Regions from separate parts of the Alteromonas sp. DY56-G5 genome, predicted to be linked through region 2. Evidence: predicted binding sites of a transcription regulator. Region 2 holds the regulator's gene; each other region holds the start of a gene.
What was found. The regulator LexA, encoded in region 2, represses DNA repair genes until DNA is damaged. The targets are predictions, from matches to a motif close to TACTGTATNNNNATACAGTA.
Positions count from the first base shown of each region.

Region 1: a site for LexA is predicted at 2,457-2,476, ahead of NO989_RS15235 (exonuclease domain-containing protein). Genes of this name have one in related genera too.
Region 3: a site for LexA is predicted at 1,693-1,712, ahead of uvrD (DNA helicase II). Genes of this name have one in related genera too.

Region 1 is NZ_JANHZQ010000032.1:39,566-45,128, forward strand. Features, by position in the region: gene NO989_RS15210 (amidase) at 1-485, shown strand, start outside; gene NO989_RS15215 (high-potential iron-sulfur protein) at 584-877, opposite strand; gene NO989_RS15220 (flavin reductase family protein) at 1,100-1,729, opposite strand; gene NO989_RS15225 (CPXCG motif-containing cysteine-rich protein) at 1,722-1,913, opposite strand; gene NO989_RS15230 (hypothetical protein) at 2,100-2,387, shown strand; gene NO989_RS15235 (exonuclease domain-containing protein) at 2,505-4,652, shown strand; gene NO989_RS15240 (TIGR03643 family protein) at 4,745-5,008, shown strand; gene NO989_RS15245 (hypothetical protein) at 5,065-5,505, opposite strand.
Region 2 is NZ_JANHZQ010000007.1:43,428-48,990, reverse strand. Features, by position in the region: gene NO989_RS05270 (hypothetical protein) at 1-1,821, shown strand, start outside; gene lexA (transcriptional repressor LexA) at 1,934-2,560, shown strand; gene coxB (cytochrome c oxidase subunit II) at 3,143-4,306, shown strand; gene ctaD (cytochrome c oxidase subunit I) at 4,316-5,563, shown strand, end outside.
Region 3 is NZ_JANHZQ010000005.1:76,387-81,949, forward strand. Features, by position in the region: gene uvrD (DNA helicase II) at 1-1,633, opposite strand, end outside; gene cysE (serine O-acetyltransferase) at 2,097-2,903, shown strand; gene NO989_RS03740 (diguanylate cyclase) at 3,001-4,509, opposite strand; gene NO989_RS03745 (HAD-IA family hydrolase) at 4,678-5,418, opposite strand; gene xerC (tyrosine recombinase XerC) at 5,439-5,563, opposite strand, start outside.

The sequences.
Region 1 (5,563 bases), on a different contig from region 2:
ACAAAACAGAGCGCGAGTTAGCGTTATTCAATCAAGACATTTTCGAAAAATCGCTCGCGTCGGCAGCCATTGACAGCGAAAAGTATCAAAATGAACTGCGCCTTATTCAAGACACGGCGGGCAAAAATGGTATTGATACGTTGTTAGCAAAGCACAATGTTGATGTACTAGTTGCGCCCTCAAACAGCCCTTCTTTTTTAATAGACGGCGTATATGGTGACCATTCGCCTGTCGGTTTTATCGGTATCGGGTATTTGGCCGCAATTGCAGGATATCCGCATCTCACAGTGCCCGCTGGACAGGTGAAAGATCTTCCTGTGGGAATTAGCTTTATTGGTGGAAAATGGCAAGACGAAAGCGTGTTAAAAATAGGTAGAGTCTTTGAAGCAAAACACGGCTTCTTCATTAAGCCTGGCCTTCTGCCTACACGTTTTGACAACCCAGCGCTAAAAGGTATCGAAGACGGAATTGACGTAGTTCGCTAGCGGGAAATGAGGATACATAATCGTATTTCGCCTCAACAGAAACGAAAAAAGCCCTTGGTTTAACTCAAGGGCTTTTGAACGTCTTTTCTTTCGATTGGTTAGCCAGGCTTTTTCACCCAAGCGCTACACCAGCCATCAGCGTTAACAAGCTTATTAGGGAAAATGTTACAAGGGCGGTGTTGTTCGCCATCGGCGCCCTGCACATACATGCAGTTTGCGCATTTTGCACCTTCAACAGTTGACGACGGTGTGTAGTTCAGTGCTTTTGCAGTAGGGTCATCAGCGCTCAATTGTTCTTGAGCCTGAGCACGTAACGCTACACCACCTAATGTAAGACCGATAACTGTCGAGCCAGAAAGCTTTAAAAAGTCACGGCGATTTACAGATTTCATAACATTCTCCTTAAGAGATAGAAACGATAATGATTCTTTTTTATTCAGTGCCTTAAACGCAAAAACCTGCCCAAAGAGGCAGGTTTTGTTTCATGTTTAAATACTATCTCTTTTTGAAAAAAGATCGAACGAAATGTCGCATTTTCGCTTGATCCAGATTAAATAAACTTCAGAGTTACAACCTTAAGTATTGAATGTAAGACCGTTGGACAGTTTATTAGTTCACTTCACGGTTAACTTTACATCGGGCTTTGCATACGCAAATTGCGCAATTCGTTGTGTGCTGTGGTAGCTGTCTAGGCCTGAGATACAGGCCGTTTGCGCTTGCTCTATATCTGCATAGCCGTCTGAATCTATTATTTGCTCAGGAACGTAGAGCTCCTGGATTTCGCCGATAACCATTTCGGTTTCATTAAGCAAAGTAAAATGCTGTGCTACTTTTAAGCCCATTTTAATTTCACTTTCTTTGACATACGGCGCACTGAAGGACTCACTGATCTGCGCGGTTAACCCAACGGCTTCAAATTCACTTTCATCTGGCGCATAGCGGGCTGATGTTTGGTGGGCTTTGTCGACCCAGTCAACAGCCACGTGATTTAGCGTATAAAAGCCCTGCTGTTTTATATTGCTCAACGTATCTCGCGTGACGGTATGTGGACGCATGATCATGCCAATGAGAGGCGGGTTTGCACCGACATGAACAATAGAGCTCACTATAGCCAAATTGTTTGTAACGCCGTTTGTTGTACCCACCAAAGTCGCCGATTTAAAACCAGACAAACTATTAATTAGGTTTGCGCGGTAGCGCTGTGCAAGGGCGTCTATATCACCGCGGGTAAACTGCTTAGTCATTCTCTCTTTCTGCCTCTATCTGAATGTCATCACCGTGCTGATAAGCAGTAAGCTCAATGGGCTGACAACACACTTGGCAGTCGAGCACCTGTACTTGGCCAACATCGTTAATTTCATCTATTTCAACATCATTTGGAGCCATGCAGTAAGGACAGGAAAAGCCCATGGAACGAGTTAAACTCATATTTAAATGCCTTTGTAATCACTAATGCTATTTGTTACGTAATGCAAAGACGACTGGATTTTCTTTTAGACACGCCCCTTGTATCTGATTTTAAGAGAAAAGGACAAGACTGCCATTTGACGCTTATGAGTAATCAGAAAACTGGGTCCACAAATAATAGATGTGATAGACGAAAAAGGTGACCTTGTGGCAAATAAAGTTGGTCAATGCCCGTGCTGTAATAGAGAAACTCGCCTTACTTACCATCATCTTATTCCGCGAAAAATGCACAGGCGTACCTATTTTAAAAAGCACTTTAGCAAAGCGGAGCTTCAGGACGGCATTTACATTTGCAGACAATGTCACAGCGGTATACATCGATTTTATGATGAGATGACGTTGGCCAAACACTACTTCAATTTGCAGCGTTTATTGGCAGATGCGCAGCTTTCTTCGTTCTTTCATTGGGTGTCTAAACAGCGCGTACGCGTGTAAAAGTACACGCTGTGCACTATTGGCAGCAGATGTGATACCCAATCGCGGAGGATTTAATTTGATTCGCGTGGCTGTATAAATATACACTATTGGTGTTTTCATAGCCAAAGATACCTCATGCGAAAAGATTTACCGCCACGTTATTACCTTACACACTTTCACGAGTTCCTTGGGTTCTTTGAGAGTGCTAGCAGGGCGCTTCTAAGTGACGAAGCCACTGACTTTGTTAGGCGTTTTAAAGCGTTAGACGATGACAAACAGTGTATTGTTGTGCGCGCTGCAAATCGCAAGTATGCAGTGATTGACAGGACGCAGTTCAATTATAGCGAAATCGCTGTGCCACAAGAGCAAATAGATTGGCTTACCGACAACGGCTGGTTTGGTGACCTTACCCACGCTTCGCTTAATGACATCGCTGGTGTCTTGACCAAAGATGCTCTGCTTGAGCTACTTGCTGAATACGGCAGTATTCAGGGGCTCGCATCTCTCACCAAGCCTAAACTCGTGACGTTGCTTAATGAACATATCGAAGCTAGAGGCTGGCCAGAGCGTTTTTCGCTAGATAACTACTTAGTGTGCTTGTTCGACGATGCACTTCGCTATTTGCTGTTTATCTATTTTGGTAACACCAAAAGCCGCCTAAATCAGTTTTCTATGCGCGATTTAGGCGTAATGAGAACCCGTTCTGATTCCGTAACGGATACGGCGCGTTTTGAAACTAAAAGCGACGCCCAAGCGTCATGGTTTTACGCCAACCATTACAGCCAGTTAGCTTTTTATAACGATGATATGTTGCTTGCCATTGCCGAAGGTGAACTGCCCATTACAGAAGGTGTGTCGGCATGTTTTTATCGCGACCAGTTTCTCTATGCACTAGGTCTAAAAGTGCTGATGTTTGATAGAGCGAAAGGGCTAGAAGTATTGAAAGCGGCGCAAAGCGATAAGGCAAAAGAAAAGTGGTTAAGAGAGAGCTACAAGGACGGAAATGAAAATAGTGTTAAACAGACCCTTGAAGAGATAATTGATAATCCGCAATCGGATACGCTGTTAGCATTTGCAGAAGATTTCTATGCCCGTAAATACCACAAAAAACGCACCAGCACGGTTACCGACATGCTTCGCAATGCTAGCCGTACACTGGATATTGACGTAAGCCAAAACCAACAGGTTGAGCGTGGTGTGCTGGCGCATTATGCAAGGCACGGCATTGAAGGCTGGCGCACGGAAAACCGATTGTGGCGCAGTTTGTTCGGCCTTACCTTTTGGAGGCAACTTTACGAAGAAGACACGCTGGTTACGGAGTTTGATCGCAGGCCGTTATCGCTTAAACAGAATAACTTTTACGCTAAGTTTGAACACAGTATTGAAGCGTTGTTACAGGCGCTTGATAGCAAAGAAAAACTGCGTTTTCATATTCACAAAATGGCCACGATGCACTATGGCAAAGTGAATAGCCTGTTTATGTGGTCTAGTCATTTGCTTACGCCTATAGAAGCGCTAATTCAGCATGGTTCGCTAGATTCTATTTATGCTTTACTTCGCATGATGTGCAAAGACTTTGAGAGCCTCCGAGATGGCTTCCCCGATATCATGGTATTTGACGGCGCACTTCGCTTTGAAGAAATCAAAGCGCCTGGCGATCAGCTTCGCCGAAATCAGCTGGTTTCAATTCAACGTTTGCAGCAAGCTGGATTTGACGTTGCGGTAACAACAGTGAAATGGATACGCGACCCAGCACAGCCTTATGTTGTGGTAGATATAGAGACCACGGGAGGAAACAGCAGCTACAACCGGATTACCGAAATAGGTATGGTAAAACTTGTTGGTGGGAAAGAGGTAGACAGGTTTCAAACCCTATTAAACCCGCAGCGCCGTATTCCAAGCAATATTACCCGTCTTACCGGAATTTCGGATGACATGGTGGCAAATGCCCCCATTTTTGCCGAAGTCGCGGAACACGTGGCCAGCTTCACCGAAGATGCTGTGTTTGTCGCGCATAACGTGAATTTCGACTATGGGTTCATTAAGCAAGAGTTCGCAAGATTAGAGCAAACTTTTAGGCGACCGAAAATGTGCACCGTGCGCGAAATGCGCCGCACTTATCCGGGGCTACCATCCTACTCCTTGGCAAACCTGACCCGGCACTTTCACATCGATATGGAGCAGCATCACCGTGCGCTGAGCGATGCCAAAGCCGCTGCCGAGTTGTTAAAGCTAGCGTTTGAAAAAGACGATGAGCTGGTGGGTATTTCGTCAAATACGTAATTGTCCTCGTGTTATTTTAGACTGGTGTACTGAACAAAATGCGCGTTAGCTTAGTATCTAAAGGGTTAAAAATGCATATTGAGAAGTAAGAGATGGCATTAACTGAAGAACAAGAATCACGAATAATTGAAATGGCGTGGGAAGACCGCACGCCGTTTGAAGCCATTGAGCGTTTATACGGGCTGCCAGAAAAAGACGTAATAAAGCTTATGCGCAAAAACCTCAAACAGAAAACTTTCAAAAACTGGCGAGAGCGTGTATCGGGCAGAAAAACAAAGCACGCTAGCTTGCGACCTGAAGGTGTAGACAGAGGGTATTGTCCTTCACAGTATAAATACAAAAGTGCCAATAAGTAGTGTACCCAATCAGCGCGTGGGGTCTGTAGAGCCCCTTTAGCGAAGGCTGCACTACATTACTTCTTAGGATGCGTCATTGTTGTTATCGGTAAGAGGAATGCGGTTAGCTGCTGACGTAACGGCGTAGGGAATATGATGGTATTACTAGATTGGGTAATGCTTTTTGCGTGATGGACTTGGCGCAGTAAATTCTGATAGGTTTCATCACTTTGCTGAACGGCTTCCACTTTTTTCATCATTAATTCAATGAATTCTGCTGGTGAAAGGTCATTATGCTGCCTTATTTCAAAGGCCAGCGCCTTGATCACGTACGCTTCCCATTCTTTCCTGTAACTGTCTTTCAGGCGTTCAGGGTAGAGCGTTAAGTCAGATATATCCTGAGCTAAGTCTACTATATCTAGGGGATCATCAAAGAGGACACGAAACGCTAGAAGCGCTTCATCTGAGAGTCGAGAAATGGGAAGTTTTTCTTTGAACTGAGCGTAGCGGCTTGGCACAAAAACACCTTTTCTTAACGGGTAAAACCTTGAAATAAAATGAAGATAATTCCTATCA
Region 2 (5,563 bases):
TATAAACTGCCTACTAAAGGCGAAATTAGAAGCGTGCATACCCAAGATGTTGATGGTGACAATAATGATGAAATCTACCTTCTTACTCAACAGGGATTGTCTGTAATAAAAGACCGCGAAAGTAACGCAGAAGCGGTGTTTATTATTGAAGATAGTATTATTTCTGGCTTATTTTATGACATCAATGGTGACGGGGTTGATGAAGTTGCTTATTTATATGGGAGCGAATATTACAATGCGACTTCTATTGCCATTGTAGATGTTCGCACAGGTGAGCAGTTGCAACAGTACGATATTGACGGCGTCAATAACCTTGCTTTTGGTAACGTAGATGATGACGCATCGATAGAAATGGTAACGAACAATGGTTATGTATTTGATATCGAAAGCGGTGCCAACCAATGGCTATACGGTAGCGGGTTCAGCGACGCATTTGTTGTGCTGGGTGATATGAATAACGATGGTGTAGATGAAATCATCGGTGCCGATAGTTGGAATGATATCTCAATCTACTCTGCAGTATCGAAAAGCAGTTTGGCAACGGCGGAACATGGTGACATTTGTGATATCGCCTATAGTAAAGAAAGCCCAGCTACAGAAGGAATAGTGGTTGTCTCCGAGTGTCAGTGGGGACAAGTTAGAGGTTTTGCATTAGAAGCGGGACAAATCTCTGAGCAGTGGGCTCTTAACCACAACACTTACAGTGGCATGTCACTTCTCATTGACGATTTAGACAATGACAATGTGGACGACATTATTTGGACTGGTGAGAATCAAATTTTAGTAGCGCAACAAGATGCCAACGGTGAATATGCCTTGTCAGATATAAAAGGTGCGCCGCGCGCGAGTAGATATCATGCCGCGGGTTGGGCACCTTATGGCGATAATGATGAAAGAGCCGTCTTTGTTAGCGATACAAGTAGTTACGAATCATCTATTCAGATTTTATCGGTAGATAAAGAGGATAACTTTGCGATAAGTGCTGAGGTTGGCGAAGATGTCTATAACTATAGCAAACCGGTCGTTACAGACTACAACAATGACGGTGTGGGTGAGTTACTAATAGGGGCACTGGATTATAGTTCGTCGTTTAATGTCGTGAGACTTACAGATAACGCTATTCAGTGGACACTGAACAATAATCAGAATAGTGAAATTTCGTTTATTGAAGCCATTGACGTAAATAACGATAGTTACGCCGATGCAGTTATTATTGAGAACAATCGACTTAAAGCGTTTGATATCGAGAATCAGGTGCTTATCGACTCAATCATTAACGATTTTTCAATTAATGCGCTTGCTGCCTCTGAAAAAGACGGTGTGCATTATTTTGCTGTTGGGGGCTATAGTTCGCTCAAGCTCTATAAAATGCAGGATGGTGAATTTGTTGGATTGAATGAATTGGAAACCAATTGTGACCAATTGCTCACGGTAAATTTTGATAGTGATAGCGAACTTGAATTTGCGTGTTTAAATAGAAACTACAACACCATCAATGTTTATGACGTGGCGAGCGATGCATTAGAACTCAAAGACACTATAGCACCGTCATTCTACCCTCAGTATATAGCGGCTGTTCCAACGACGTCGTCTAATCAGTCGATTCTCGCTATCTACCAGCCTAACGAGAATGACTATTCGTACAATTATTATGACAGCATCGCATATCGCGTGGTTGAGGTTGATAATAAAGGCAATGTGGTGTGGCAAAGCCCTGGACTTGGGCTCGATAATGTTGAAGGCATGCGCACACGTCAAAATAGTGATGGGGAGCTGGAGTTACAAATTAGTAACCCGAACATGGCTCTTCTCGTAAAATAAGAGGAAAGCACTTGTCGTAGGCTATTGCAGATCGCAAAAGACGCGGCAAGTGCTTGTTATTTAGTTTTAGGTGTATATACTTACAGGAACTGTATGAACAGACAGGTCTTTTATGCGCCCACTCACAGCTCGACAAACCGAAGTTTTAGAACTTATTAAAACAACCATGTTAGAAACGGGAATGCCGCCTACTCGTGCGGAAATAGCCCGTCAGCTTGGCTTTCGTTCTGCTAATGCAGCAGAGGAACATTTGAAAGCATTGGCGCGTAAAGGCGTGATTGAAATTTTGCCTGGTACGTCTCGTGGCATTAAGCTCAATATCCCTCTTGATAACGACGCACAAGAAGAAGAAGGCCTACCGTTAATTGGGCGTGTTGCAGCTGGTGAGCCGATCTTGGCGCAAGAGCATGTTGAATCGCACTACAAAGTAGATCCTGCACTGTTTCAACCCCATGCCGACTTTTTGCTACGCGTCAACGGTATGAGCATGAAAGACATTGGTATTTTAGACGGTGACCTTCTCGCTGTTCATCGCACCACTGATGTACACAACGGTCAGGTGGTTGTGGCGCGTGTAGATGAAGACGTCACCGTAAAGCGTCTAGAGAAACGCGGGCGTGAAGTATTGCTTCATGCTGAGAATGATGAGTTTGCACCAATAAAAGTTGATTTGGCGACTGAACATTTTGCGATAGAAGGCATTGCGGTGGGTGTGATCAGAAACGCTGACTGGATGTAGTATTTTAGCTTGTTTGTATAAAAGCGGCGCGTTAGCCGCTTTTTTTATGTCTTTTGTTCCTGTTTTTTTCTTCAATCTGCCAACTTAGGTTTTATCCTGCCCAGCAAACCTGTTGGTTTTCTGCGCGCTTATTTTTATCATTACTCACGTTATTCTTTCTATGAATGCTTCAAGTATTTTCCATTTTTTATTTTGAATTTTGTTTGAAATCGACATTGAGTAATCGATTACTTATTGATTTCTTAACTAGTTAGTCGAGCACTTACTTTAACCCCGTGTTCAAAATGCCTGTTTGATTCCAAGGGCATCCCACAGCAATGGCTTTCTCTTTTTGCACGTGAAATTCCCCGCGACCATTTTAGTAAATGATTAAAAATTAACCACTTCGTTAAATTTTTAATAGAAAAGACTAGACGGCACGACATTATTGCGCAATTCTTATACAGAGATTAACAAAATAATAACAATGACTCTAAATTTGTTTTACAAGTTGAGGTTATGGGTCAATCGTTCGCAAACCATTTGGTAGGGCATCGCGCAAATTAATCAGCGTCTTTGACCACGCCATTACGGAGGTGCTGAGTGAAACAACTAACGACCGTTTTCGCAAAATGGTGTTCTAGTATACCAATTTTGCTTTTTTCCCCTTTGCTTTTTGCGCAAGAAGCAAGCGAAGAAGCCTCTTCGCTTAATTTGAGACGCGGTGCTACCGACATCAGTGGGCAGGTATACGACCTCCATATGTTGATGTTCTTCATTTGTGTAGGTATCGCGGTTGTAGTTTTTGGCGTGATGTTCGCTTCAATGTATCTACATAGAAAGTCCCGTGGTGCCAAGCCAGCTAATTTTCACGAAAACGTGAAGGTCGAAATTGCTTGGACCGTTATTCCTTTCCTTATTCTTATTTTCATGGCGGTACCCGCAGCGAATACTCTAATTGCTATGGAAGACACGTCTGAGCCTGACATGACGGTGTTAGTAACAGGCTCTCAATGGAAATGGCACTACAAGTACATGGATAGCGATGTAGAGTTTTATTCTTTACTCGCCACTCAGCGCGAGCAAATAGAAAACAAATTTCAGAAAACAGATAACTACCTGCTGGAAGTCGACCGTCCCTTGGTTATTCCTACTGGGAAAAAAGTACGCTTTCTTATTACTTCTGACGACGTTATCCACTCTTGGTGGGTTCCTGACTTTGCCGTGAAAAAAGATGCCAACCCCGGCTTTATTAACGAGTCTTGGGCCAAGGTGAATGAGCCGGGTATTTATCGCGGACAGTGCGCAGAGCTTTGTGGTAAAGACCACGGCTATATGCCGGTTGTGGTAATTGCTAAAGAACCCGCCGAGTTTGAAAAGTGGATGGGCGAACAAGAAGAGATTGTTCGTAAAGCAAAAGAAGAAGAGCAGCGTCTACTTTCTATGAATATGTCTATGGATGAACTGATGAAAGAGGGCGAGCGAGTATACAACGCAACGTGCGCTGCTTGCCATATGCCAAATGGTGAAGGTTTACCTGGCGTGTTCCCGGCATTAAAAGGCAGCAAGATGGCACTAGAAGATCAGCAAGGTCACATTGACATCGTGCTGCATGGAAAGTCAGGAACAGCCATGCAAGCGTTTGGAAAAATGCTAAGTCTTAAGGAAATTGCCGCCGTAGTCACTTACGAGCGAAATGCCTGGGGCAATAAAACTGGCGATATGGTTCAAGCCAAAGATGTCAACGCAGTGGCAAACGGAAACTAGGAGCAGACAATGAGCAAAGCAACTGAAGTTATTTCGCCAGATACCTCTGCGCCTCATGACGGTCACCTACATGATGACCATGAACACCACGATCATATTCCTAAAGGGATAACGCGTTGGTTGTTTACCACTAACCACAAAGACATAGGCACACTTTACCTGTGGTTTGCCTTTATTATGTTTTTAGTTGGTGGTGCGATGGCCATGGTGATCCGCGCTGAACTATTCCAACCCGGTCTACAAATTGTAGAGCCAAACTTCTTTAACCAAATGACTACGGTACACGGGCTTATCATGGTATTTGGTGCAGTAATGCCAGCCTTTACTGGGCTCGCAAACTGGCTTATTCCCATGATGATCGGCGCCCCTGACATGGCGTTACCGCGCATGAATAACTGGAGCTTCTGGATTTTACCAGGTGCCTTTCTCATTCTATTGAGCTCGCTCTTTATGGAAGGCGGCGGCCCTGCTTTTGGATGGACTTTCTACGCGCCCCTTTCAACGACTTACAGTGGCGATTCGACAGCGTTGTTTGTGTTCTCTGTTCACATCATGGGTATTTCATCCATTATGGGTGCGATTAACGTGATTGTGACCATCTTTAATATGCGTGCGCCAGGCATGACCTGGATGAAAATGCCGCTGTTTGTATGGACGTGGCTTATCACGGCATTCTTGCTGATTGCGGTAATGCCAGTGCTCGCCGGTGCGGTTACCATGGTGTTAACTGATAAGTTCTTTGGCACGAGCTTTTTTGATGCTGCTGGTGGCGGCGACCCGGTTATGTTCCAGCATATTTTCTGGTTCTTCGGGCACCCTGAAGTGTACATTATGATCTTGCCCGCTTTCGGCATTATCTCGCAAATTGTTCCTACCTTCTCTCGAAAGCAGCTGTTTGGATACGCGTCTATGGTTTACGCCACGGCGTCGATTGCGCTGCTCTCTTTTGTTGTGTGGGCTCACCATATGTTCACCACGGGCATGCCGGTGTACATGGAAATGTTTTTCATGTTTGCCACCATGCTTATCTCGGTGCCTACTGGCGTAAAAGTGTTTAACTGGGTAGCGACCATGTGGCGCGGCTCACTGAGCTTTGAAATGCCAATGATGTTCGCTATTGCCTTTATTGTGCTGTTCACCATTGGTGGGTTGTCAGGGCTAATGTTGGCGATCACGCCCGTGGACTTCCAATATCACGACACTTACTTCGTTGTAGCCCATTTCCACTATGTACTGGTAACTGGCGCGGTCTTTTCC
Region 3 (5,563 bases), on a different contig from region 2:
CACCTGCTTCCAGCGACGCATGAGCTAGAAAGGCTGCCAGAGGCGACATTTCTTCGGCTTCTTCAGGCACGATAAAAGTTTTACATGCAGTAACCAATTCTTCTAAGTTTTCTAGACGTGCTTGGGCCTTTTCTCCGCGCTCTGCTTGGTACATGGCGTACAGACCAGACTGGCGAATAGCCTTATCGGCTTGTTGGTCAAGGGGCTCATCTAACGTGGATTGCTCTAGCTCAGTAATTAGCAACACGAAGCTTTGCATAGCATTTAGCGCGCGGCCTTTAAAGCCACCTTCATTAATGAGCAACTGACACGCCTGCCACATTGAACAGTTGTGCATTCGCGCGGTGTCGCGCACTTGCGATAAGGTTTTCTCACCAATACCGCGACTTGGGGTGTTTACTACACGCTCGAAAGCTGCATCGTCGTGCGGGTGGCTCACCATACGCATATAGCCAAGGGCGTCTTTAATCTCTTGGCGTTCGAAGAAGCGCAGACCGCCGTATATGCGATACGCCAGCCCTTCGTGCAGCAAGGCTTCTTCCAGTACTCGAGACTGGGCGTTGTTTCGATAAAGAATAGCGGTATCAGTAAGGGCGTTGCCTTGATTAAGCCAATCTTTGATTTTCGAAACAATAAAGCGCGCTTCATCTAGCTCGTTGAAACCCGCATATACAGAAATCAGCTCGCCTTGCGCGTCTTCCGTCCAAAGTTCTTTCCCTAAACGGCCCGTATTGTTGTCGATAACCGTGTTCGCCGCTTTAAGAATGTTTCCTGTAGAGCGGTAATTCTGCTCAAGGCGAATAGTAGTAGGCTCGTTGAAGTCTTTCAGGAAGTGCTGAATATTATCTACGTTCGCGCCGCGCCAGCCGTAAATAGACTGATCGTCGTCGCCAACAATCATAATGTTATTATTACCACCACTACACAGCATACGAAGCCATGCGTATTGGATATTGTTGGTATCTTGGAATTCGTCTACTAACACTGCACGGAAACGACGTTGATAGTGGGCTAATACTTCTGGGTTTTTAGCCCATAATTCATGTGCGCGTAGCAACAGTTCAGCAAAATCTACCAAGCCTGAACGGTCACAAGCGTCTTGATATGCCGCATAGACTTCGCGCATGGTCTTTTGAATATGATCGCCGTGGGTTTCAATGTGCTGAGGGCGCAAGCCTTCGTCTTTGTTGCCATTTATGTACCACTGAATTTGACGAGGCGCCCAATGCTTTTCGTCTAGGTTCATGGCCTTCAGAATGCGGCGAATAAGTCGATACTGATCATCCGAATCAATTATCTGAAAATTCTCAGGCAAGTTGGCTTCTGCATGATGCGCGCGTAACAGGCGGTGTGCAAGCCCGTGGAAGGTACCAATCCACATATTGTGCAGGCTGCGACCCATCAACGACTCTATTCGGCCGCGCATTTCTTTGGCTGCTTTATTGGTAAAGGTCACTGCCAAAATAGAAAAAGGGGCGATGTTTTCGACTTCCATTAACCACGCAATGCGATGCACTAATACGCGGGTTTTACCACTGCCCGCGCCAGCCAAAACTAGGGCGTTAGATAGTGGGGCTGCTACTGCTTCACGCTGTTTGTCGTTTAGCTCGTCTAGCAGTCGAAATACATCCATAGTGTGGTACCTGTTAGTTGATAGTGTTATACATTCAGCAGCGCGCTATTATGCCACCTGCCTGTTAATTTATACAGTCCAGTTTTTCCCAGTGAAGATAAATTTCAACGGCATTATACGCTCGTGTGCAATCATGATTTTAAGTATTATTTAATGAAAGATACGAGCGCTCTGAACGTTCTATTAAATTAATGGAAGCACTCAGTTAGACGCAGCGAGAGAGCAGAGTGCTTTAACGATGTGTACATGTACGATACGGTTATTAGCTATAACGAATTAATTCGATAAATTGATCGAATTATGCGCTTGGTCGGTATCACATCGGTATTGCATCACATCAAACTCAGGTAAACTTTTACGCGTTCCCTTTTGTCAGCATAGATATGCCCAGCAAGGAACAAGTTTAGATCGCTTACCCAATTTTCTGATAGAACACAGCATTTTTATATAACGGGACATGCTCATGACCGCACTTACAACGCCCATCGATTTTTGGTCTACGCTAAAACAAGAAGCGCAAGTTGTTGCTGAAAAAGAGCCTTTGCTGTCTAGCTATGTGCATGCCAGTGTTCTTGCACATCACAACTTTGAATCGTCGCTTAGTTTTATTCTGTCGAACAAAATGGCAGACGACGTCATGCCTGCGCTCGCCATTCGCGAAGTTTTCGATGAAGCTTACTTACTTGAGCCAGGCATCAGCGAAGCGGCTATTGCTGACATTCTAGCGATTAAGGCGCGGGATGCGGCGGTCAACGATTACCTTACTCCCTTACTTCACTTTAAAGGTTTTCATGCTGTGCAAGTACACCGCATGGCGCATTACCTTTGGGTTCATGGGCGTCATCAGCTTGCTTTATTCTTACAAAGCCGCAACTCGGCAAGCTTTGGTGTAGATATCCACCCTGCTGCGCGTATAGGTAAAGGCGTCATGTTTGACCATGCAACTGGCATTGTAGTGGGCGAAACTGCAGTGGTTGAAGACAACGTATCTATTTTGCAGAGCGTTACATTAGGTGGTACCGGTAACGAGTCGGGCGACCGCCACCCTAAAATTCGCCAAGGCGTGTTAATTGGCGCTGGCGCCAAGATCCTTGGAAATATTGAGATAGGTGAAGGCTCAAAAGTAGGCGCTGGTAGCGTTGTACTCAATAGTGTTCCAGCTCACGTTACTGTGGTGGGTGTTCCAGCTAAAGTGGTTGGGAGACCGGTTTGTCAAAGCCCATGTGAATCCATGCGCCAAAACGTACTAGAAGATAACTCCCACGTATAAAATTGGGGTCAGAGTACATTTCTGCTTTCGTAATAATGGGGTCAGAGTACATTTTTGTCTTCAGCGTATTTGAGCGATTAAATGTACTCTGACCCCATTATTTGAGGGTTATTGTGTTGCCGCCTTTTTCTTTTGATGCGTAGAGTGCCCGATCGGCGCGCTGAATGAGCGTCTCGAGTGTATCGCTTTGCTGCATAAGAGTGACGCCGAAGCTCGATGACAATGACACTTCTGAAATAACGATTGCGTTTATACCTTCACGTACCTTTTCCACCAAATTAAGGGCGTTTTGCTCGCTGATATTAGGCAGAAGCAGTACAAATTCGTCGCCGCCGAAACGGGCAAAAACATCAGCTTTACGCACAATATCCTTCGTCACCTGACTTAATCGGCGCAATGCGTTGTCGCCGTCTACATGGCCTAATTCGTCGTTAATACGTTTAAACTTATCTAAATCAAACATAACGAAATAAAGCGAGCTTCCAGATTCACGGCTCTGAGCCATTTCTAGTGCGCTGCGCTGGGCCAAATACTCCCGCGTATAAGCTTGGGTTAAGGTATCCACAAAAACACGGTCTTTGAGCAGAGCATTGTCTGCTTGTAACTGAGGAATGGCTATACCAAACAACGCGTTGGCTGCAATAACGTTGAGTGCAAACTGATACACTTTGACGTAATCCATTAAGGCGAATATATGCACCAGCAAAACAATGCATAGGCTGCTTATTGCAAGGCTTATAACATTGCGCTTTGTACTTTCAGTACACGCTATCCACATGTGGGTAATGGCGAGAAAAAAGATAGCAAATGCACTGTCACGAGACTGGGTAAGTTTTGCCAATAACATGACGAATAGTATGAGGGCCAAATTGATTGCCACTTTTTTAAAGTAGCTGTGTAAATCGGATGAAGCGCAGTTAGAAAATGCCAAGAGGTCTATTTTAGAAGCCGCACTTATTTTTACTAACAAGCCAGCAAAAAGAGGTGCAAGCACAACAACACCAGCCATATCCCCTATCCAAAAGGGCAGCATCGCATCTTTAATATCCGCCGCTGACATCTGATTAGTGAGAACAAGTGAACCAATGACTAGTTGCGTAGCAACTAACGACGAAATACAGCCGATGATTAAGAACGAGACGATTAATTGGGGTGTGGTGACGTCGGGCTTTCTCAATAGATGGCCGAGAACACTGGCTCCTGCATAGTAAGGGAGCATATGTGCAACGCCGAATAACACGCCGCCCCACATCATTTCTACGTTACTTAACGGCAGCAAGTAGTTATGACCATTCCAGACGGTAATCGCAATGGCGGCCACCATAATAGGCACTACCGCGCGCCAACCTAAAACTAAGAAGCATGCAAGGGTGTAGCCTGCCGCAGGAAACCAAACACTGGCGTGTTCAGTGTATTCAACAATGCGTCCAATTTGCCATATGGCAATCCAAGACAAGATAATAAATACATCTTGATACAAGCCAGACAGTGGCTTAAACGGCCAAAAAGAGCGACCTGTCTCGGCATGTTCATGAACATTCGAGGTTGGCTTATCTACCTTGGACGCTTGTTGCGACCTTGACTTCGAGATAGCAGGTTTTTCCATGAGGACACAAAAACTACGACTCCAGTTTTCAGTGTATAACGAGTGAGCGTTAAAATCTATACGCCCTAAGTGCGGCTCTCTAGACCTTTAAGAATGCGGCTTACTCAAAGGTTAACATCTCGCAAAAGAATGAGTAGTAAAGGTCTGTATTTTCGAGATAAATAGCGCCTAGACAAATTGAATAAGCTCTTCTAATGAATCAAGCTGAACGTGTGGAAGTACTGAAACGGGTTCAAATTTCAACTGCATTGGACGATTACATGCAAACCAAGCCGACTGATAGCCGGCATTAATGGCACCGAACACGTCTTTAATAATATTATCGCCCACATGTAAAATGTGCGACGGCGTTACCTTTACCAGTGAGGCCGCTTCATCAAACATGTTTTGAGCAGGCTTCATGGGCCGTTCCACACTGGCGTGCAAGATCGCCGTGAAATAACGGTCTAATCCTACTTTTTGCGCGTTTACATTGCCGTTAGTAATACCAACGAGCGGTAAATGCTGGCTAAGTTTATCGAGGGTCTGGTGCACATTACTGGCTAATGCAAAATCGCTTCTTGCGTCATAAAAACAATTAAAGCAGCTGTCTACAGCAGCACGTAATGCAGTATCTTCTGTAGGGACTATTGATAACTGGTTTGCTGGCGTGCCAGATAGTGCAGCGCTTAAAACAACGCGACGAAGCTGCCCCATATCAGAAGCCAACCGCGCGTCTTTGGCGATAGCCGCACGTTTAAGCTGTAGCCAATCAAGTGATGTTAGCTTAGCTGCCTGGTGGTGATGTTCAGCAATATGCGCTTGAAGGGCTTGCTCTGCGCGTCGAATAATAGGTTCATTATTGTAAAGGGTGTCATCAAGGTCGAAGGTCATAGCCTCGACGTTATTGATAGACCTGAAAAACTGCATGGGGAAACCTTCTAGTAGCGTTATTTCTTGTGTGCGCGAGGGTGAGCCGCGTCATAAACCTTAGCGAGATGCTGAAAATCCAGATGGGTATAAACTTGTGTCGTTGACAAGTTAGCATGACCTAATAGCTCTTGAACCGCACGCA